2 regions of the Paenibacillus paludis genome follow, and region 2 is predicted to be linked to the other one. Evidence: predicted binding sites of a transcription regulator. Region 2 holds the regulator's gene; the other holds the start of a gene.
The links. The regulator Rex, encoded in region 2, represses fermentation and respiration genes when NADH is low (regulators of the CRP and FNR family bind a similar motif). The targets are predictions, from matches to a motif close to TTGTGAAATATTTCACAA.
Positions count from the first base shown of each region.

Region 1: qoxA (cytochrome aa3 quinol oxidase subunit II) is a predicted target of Rex. The motif match lies at 1,399-1,416, and genes of this name have one in related genera.

Region 1 covers NZ_JBGJZP010000007.1:176,541-179,975, reverse strand. Annotated here, with positions in the region: gene ACAN56_RS15795 (polysaccharide deacetylase family protein) at 26-1,156, opposite strand; gene qoxA (cytochrome aa3 quinol oxidase subunit II) at 1,662-2,678, shown strand; gene qoxB (cytochrome aa3 quinol oxidase subunit I) at 2,722-3,435, shown strand, end outside.
Region 2 covers NZ_JBGJZP010000036.1:33,982-37,416, forward strand. Annotated here, with positions in the region: gene ACAN56_RS34605 (cell wall elongation regulator TseB-like domain-containing protein) at 1-519, opposite strand; gene ACAN56_RS34610 (amidohydrolase) at 581-1,882, opposite strand; gene ACAN56_RS34615 (redox-sensing transcriptional repressor Rex) at 1,869-2,561, opposite strand; gene dinG (ATP-dependent DNA helicase DinG) at 2,651-3,435, opposite strand, start outside.

The DNA of each region.
Region 1 (3,435 bases), on a different contig from region 2:
TACATCTTGCCGTAAACGCTGACGATCAGCGCTTATCCTTCCAGAAATTCAGCGGCTCCATATCCTTCGTAATAATCTCAAAGGTATAGCCTTCCTTCTTCAGTGTTTTGAGTACGTCCGGCAGCACTTTCAGTGTAGCTTTCTGGTCATGCATCAGGATAACAGGATTGCTGTTGGACTTTTGCAGTTTATGGACCTGTTCCATAACCGTATTATAGATCCTGGCGCTGTTCTCCTTGTATTTCCAGTCGTTTGAGTCCACATTCCAATCCCACAGATGGAAACCCTGGCTCAGCACTCTGTCCCTGAAGGATTTGGTGAAATAAGGTTTACTTCCGTACGGCGGACGGATCAGTGTTGTGCTGGAGCCGGTGATCTTCTTCAGCACTGCATTATCAGCTGACATTTCGGCAAGTGCTGCACCCGGAGAAGCATAAAACTTCTCTTTGCGGTGAGTCATGCCGTGGAGTGCGAGTCCGTGGCTTTCCTCTTCAATTCGTTTCACTGCCGACGGATACCGGTTCATATTGGGTCCAAGCATAAAAAAGGTCGCCTTTACCTCATTTTTGCCCAGAATATCCAGCAGTTGCGAAGTCGTTGCCGACGGTCCGTCGTCAAAGGTAAGATACACTATCCTCCCTTGCTTGCCCGGGGTTGTCTCCGGAGCCGGCTTTGCGCTGACAATCGGCTTTAATTCGCTCTTGAATTGGCTTACGAACGCCGCATCATCCAAAGCCGCCGATGTATCCCGCACTCTTAGTAAATATTTATCCGGCTCAAAGGTTATCATATACCCAAGATAAGTACTTATCCGCAGTGGAACCATCAGCGATCCATTCTGCACAAAGGTACTTATTGGAACAATGGTATCATTCTGGAGTTTGGCGCCTCCGTCATTTTTGAGCAGTAAAAGGGATTTGCCGCCTCCGGCGATCTGAACCCCGTCCTGAAGCATGGAAATGTTCCACTTCAGCTTCTGCGCCAAAGCGCGTACTGGAACATAATAGTTACCTTTTACAGAAACAGCTTCTATTTCCGTCAGTGTGTCGTTCACACCAAGACGTAATGAGGCATTCGTTCCGGCTGCGATTGCCGTGTTCTGTAGAATACCGAAACATAAGAATAAAGACATGAATAACAGCATTGTTTTTTTCATTCGCACAAGCAGTAATCTCCTATCTATGTATATTTATCTATACTTTATCACACATAGATAGATTTGAATTTGAGAGATTGTAACCGCCCAAAGAATATCTTGTTACTTTTTCACAGTGACAAAAGACATATTCTTAATATTTATCAAAAAATCGCAATAATCGTCGAAAGCTGTCGCGGCCGCAAAAAGCGGTTAAAATCAGGCTTTATTGCTAAAATTAATTGTGACGAAATTAGTAACATTTGTGAAAAAGTGAACAAAATTTGAACAACCTTAAAATTACCTTAAACCGCACCACTACAGTGATCTTTGTCATACCTTACGACATTTGTAACAATTCGATCACACATATTTAACTTGTTCGCCATTATTAAGGTCTTATGTGTCTTTATTGTTAAAATATGTATTTTGCATTATGGGTAAGTAGTTCTTACTATAGATACAGGTTAATATTTATTGGCTAATGAACGGCAATGAAAAGAAGTATTGAAGGAAGGAGTTCTATATGAAAAAAAAGGGTCCGTTATACGCTTTGTTCCTCAGCCTAATCCTTCTTCTGCCGGGATGCAGTTCGCTCACCGTTCTGAATCCGAAGGGTCCGGCCGCACGCACTTTATCTGACACCATCATCCTGTCCATTCTGGTGATGATCGGGGTCCTGGCAGTTGTCTACATCTTATATATATTCGTACTGGTGAAATACCGGGCGAAGAAAAGCAACGAAGGTTACATTCCAGAACATGAGGAGGGCAACAAGGTTCTCGAAGCCATCTGGATTATTATCCCGATTATCATCGTAACCTTTTTGTCAGTAGTGACTGTAAAATCAACCCATGCGGTTGAGAATGTCGCGGAGGAATACAAGGACCAGAAGCCTTTGGTTATTTACGCCTCTTCTTCCAACTGGAAATGGCATTTCAGCTATCCTGAGGAGGGAATTGAAACCGTAAACTACGTCAATTTCCCGATTCACCGTGCGGTAGAGTTCAGATTGTACTCTTTCGGCACCATCACCAGCTTCTGGATTCCACAGCTTGCCGGACAGAAGTATGCGATGAGCGACATGCTTACAAAACTTAATCTCTCCGCCGACACCGCAGGTTCATTTATCGGCAAGAACTCGAACTTTAGCGGTAAAGGCTTCGCCCACATGGAATTCGAGGCGCTTGTGATGAGCGACAAGGAATATGCCGAATGGGTCAAAGAGGTTAAGGATACCGCGCCTAAGCTTACGGAGGATGAATTCAAAGGCCTGCTGGCTGCCGAACATCTTGGACGCAAAACCTATTCCTCCACCCATTTGGAGTTCAGCCCGCCGCCGGGAGACCATAGCGAGCATATGAGCGGCGATGGTACGGAAATGGATATAGATAACGGAAATATGGATCATCAGGATAACAAGGACATCCACCCTTCTCCTGAACCATCCAGCCAGACCGAATTTGACAGCGAGCCCAACCCTGAGGTGAATGAGCCGCTTCCAAGCTCACCTGTAGAAGAACACACACACGAGGGCCACTAACTCGTTCACAGTTTAATGTAACAACCTGAAAGGAGCTACCCTAATGGATTTAGACAAATTTAAGGTTCACGGCGAACCCCTGATATACGGAGCAATGATCAGTATCGCTCTTGCGACCATCGGGATTCTCGTTGGGCTTACCTATTTCAAGAAATGGGGATACCTCTGGCGCGAATGGCTTACAACTGTAGACCATAAGAAGATCGGGGTTATGTATATCCTGGCCGCACTGCTTATGCTGTTCCGCGGCGGTGTTGACGCCATGATGATGCGTCTGCAAACGGCAGCGCCGGAAATGAAATTCCTCGATGCCCAGCATTATAACGAGGTCTTTACCACCCATGGTCTGATCATGATTCTGTTCATGGCCATGCCGTTTATCATCGGTTTAATGAACGTGATTATCCCACTGCAGATCGGCGCACGAGATGTGGCCTTTCCGCGGCTGAACGCGGTCAGCTTCTGGCTCTTCTTCATGGGAGCTATGCTGCTTAACATTTCGTTCGTAATCGGCGGCTCGCCGGATGCCGGATGGTCGGCTTACTTCCCGCTAGCGAGTCTGGAATTCAGCCCTACGGTCGGTAATAACTATTACTCCCTGGCGCTGCAGATTTCCGGTATCGGGACACTGATCACAGGCGTTAACTTCATCGTGACGATTCTTAAAATGCGTGCACCAGGCATGACGCTGATGAAGATGCCAATGTTCACCTGGTCCGTACTGATTACGAACATTATTATCGTATTTGCCTTCCCT
Region 2 (3,435 bases):
CTACTTGCTCGGCAAAGTATATCCATCACCGATTGCTGTACCATCCGCAAAACGAAAGAACTTGTAATAATAACGTCCTTCCTGCTTGTAAAAAAGCTGCCAGGCGTATTCTCCATTGTATACACCCGGAAGCAGCCGTTTAATATCGATGCCGGGCAACTGGGAGTCTATAATGGAGCGGATTTGCTTCTCCGAGGTTCCTTTGGCCAGCTCTTCCGCATAGACTCCGTTATCACCGCCGGCCGGCTTGCCGTCCACGGTGAACCGTACCCACACCATCAGATCCGTACCGGCTTTATTTTTCCCCGTCAGCACCCAGTACACCGAATTTTCGTCCCATACCGATTTCTGCGCCTTGGATATCTCAGTAAGTCCCGCCCGGGTCTTGGCAACTTCTTTGGCCGCGCTGCGTTCATTCCATTGGTCCTTCATGATATAGGCATAAAATTGGCTTAGACCGAACAAAATGAGCAGAAACAGAGCGATCCCCAGCAGAAGCCATTTTTTCCTTTTCCTCAAAATGCAGCTTCCTTTCCTTAATATATGAAACGTCATAAAGCCAACTGCGGCGGCAGTCGAATTAACGCTTCAGCAGCCCTTCAAAAGTTTCTTGCGCCTTGCGGCGGATTTCTTCCTCGTCCAGTGTCAGGCACTGACCATGCTTCACAACCTGCTTGCCGTTCACCCAGACATGCTCGACATCCTTGGCGCTGGCCGAATACACGGCGTGGGAGAGCAAGTCGCTATGCGGCAGTAGATGAGGCTGGTCAATATCAATTGCAATAAAATCAGCCTTCATCCCCGCTGCAAGGCGGCCCACCTGGTTCAGGAAGATTGATTCCGCCCCGTATTGCGTGGCCATCAGCAGCGCTTCCGGTGCCGGAACTGCGGTAGGATCACCGCTGACTCCCTTATGGATCAATGCTGCAAGCCGCATTTCCTCGAACATATCGAGATTATTGTTGCTTGCCGCCCCGTCCGTACCGAGCGAAACTTTGACTCCGGCTCTCAGCAGCTCAGGCACCCGTGCAACCCCGCTGGCAAGCTTCAGGTTACTTCCCGGGTTATGGGACACACCCACCTTGTGGCGGGCGAGGATTTCGATCTCCTCATCGTTCAGGTGGACACCATGGGCGATTAAGGACGGGCGGGTGAACATCCCCAGCTTCTCCAGGTGCGCTACAGGACGCAGGCCGTAATCAGCGGCATTCTGCTCCACTTCACGCAGCGTTTCCGACATATGCGTATGCATCGGCAGGTCCAGGTCATGTGCCGCCTGCACAAACCGCATGAAAAAGTCCGGAGGACAAGTATACGGGGCATGCGGTGAAATCATGGTTGTAATTCTGCCGTCAGCCTTGCCGTGCCAGTTGCGGGCGAAAGCAACAGCTTCCGCAAGCTTCTGATTCTGCACTTCTTCAGGACATAGACCAATAACACCGCGCATCAGCACCGCACGGATGCCGGAGTGTTCGACCACCTCGGCCACCCGGTCCATATGATCATACATATCCAAAAAGGTGGTTGTGCCGCCTTTCAGCATCTCCAGAACGGATAAGGAAGTGCCCCAGTAGACATCATCTCCGGTAAACTTCTCCTCCATCGGCCACATTTTCTCCTGCAGCCAGGCTTGAAGAACCATATCATCCCCATAGCCGCGCAGCAGCGACATCGCAGCATGGCCATGGGTATTGACCAGACCCGGCATGAACAGCAGCCGGCTGCCGTCGAGCGTCACTGTGCCTTCTTCAATAACGGGCTTCTCTTCCCCTATGTATGTGATCAAATCATTTTCTATAGTCATATAACCGCTCAGGACCGGCTTCTCGCTTCCGGGAACCAGAAAACGTCCGTTTGCAATTATCATCTTATTGCTGCTCATCTGTAATTCCTTCCTTTCCATCATGTAAATAATACGCCAGACTTTGCAGGTCAGTCGTAAAGTCGGCAGCATGAATACGGATGGTTGCAGGTGTCTTCAGAATGACCGGTGCAAAATTCAGGATCGCCTCGATGCCCGATTCTACCAGAATATCAGCCACATTCTGTGCTTCGCTGTCCGGTACAGTGATGATCCCGATCCGGATTCCCTGATCACGGATGGTCTGACCCAGCTCCTCCATCGGCTGAACCGTAAGAGAGTTGATCTTTTGTCCAATCTTGGGAGCATAAGAATCAAATACAGCGGTGATTTTCATGGTATCCTTCAGATAAGCATTGTAATTGGACAAGGCATGACCGAGGTTACCGGCACCCACCAGGGCCACGTTGATTTGTTGATCCAGCTTCAGAATATGACGGATCTTTTCGATGAGATAAGACACGTCATATCCAATGCCTTTTCTGCCGAAATCACCAAAATAGGCCAGATCCTTACGAATCTGTGCCGGATTAAGGTCCAGCTTCTGCCCGAGTTCCTGAGAAGAAACGGTTGAGATTTCACGCTTTTGGAGATCGTTCAGGAAACGCAGGTACACTGGGAGTCTGCGTACGACGGCCTCCGATATTTTATCCGATTTCATGTTTTCTCCTCCTAATTTAGAATTGCACTGACGCGATATCGTATGACAACCACGTGCAGTGCCCGCTCTGCGAACGGGACACAGCCTATGGTACAAAGAGATGGAAAAAATTTATAAACGATGACAGATTAGGAAACGCCGCCCTCTTCAAGCCATTCCGCAATCCGCGGAACCATCTGATCGGTAAGCATGTGCTCCATCTTCGGACCAGGGAGTGAATACAGGAAGTACTTCCCGTAATAAGCTTCGATGACCCTGGTATCATATACTATAACAATTCCCCGGTCCTGCGCTGTGCGAACCAATCGTCCAAAACCCTGTTTGAACCGGATCACTGCTTGTGGAACAGACATTTTCATAAAAGGATTCTTCTTCTGGGCCTGCAGAAGCTCCGCCTTTGCCTCGGCAAGCGGATGATTCGGCGGCTGAAACGGCAGCCTTACAATCGCAAGACAGGTCAGCGCCTCGCCAGGGATGTCGACTCCTTCCCAGAAACTGCTTGTTCCAAGCAATACCGATGCAGAGCTGTCCTGAAAACGCCGGATCAGCTTGCTGCGGCTGCCTCCTTCCACACCCTGGCCCAGAACCGTAATGTCCTGGGAAGCCAAGGCCTCTTTCAGCGGATCGTAAACCTGGCGCAGCATTTTGTAGGAGGTGAACAGCACCAGCATCCGCCCCTTGGTCGCCGCCGCCGCTTCAGCCAGCGAATGCACCAGCTTGTCTACAAAACGCGCATCGCCTACGCTGCCCTTAACACTGGGGAAATCGCGCGGGATGACAAGCAGAGCCTGTTCACGGTACTTGAACGGTGAAGGCAGCAGCGCTGTCATGAGACGCCCTTGCTCAGAGGCTTCAGAAAGACCAAGGTTGTCAATCATGAACTGAAAGGACTTGTCGACCGATAACGTGGCCG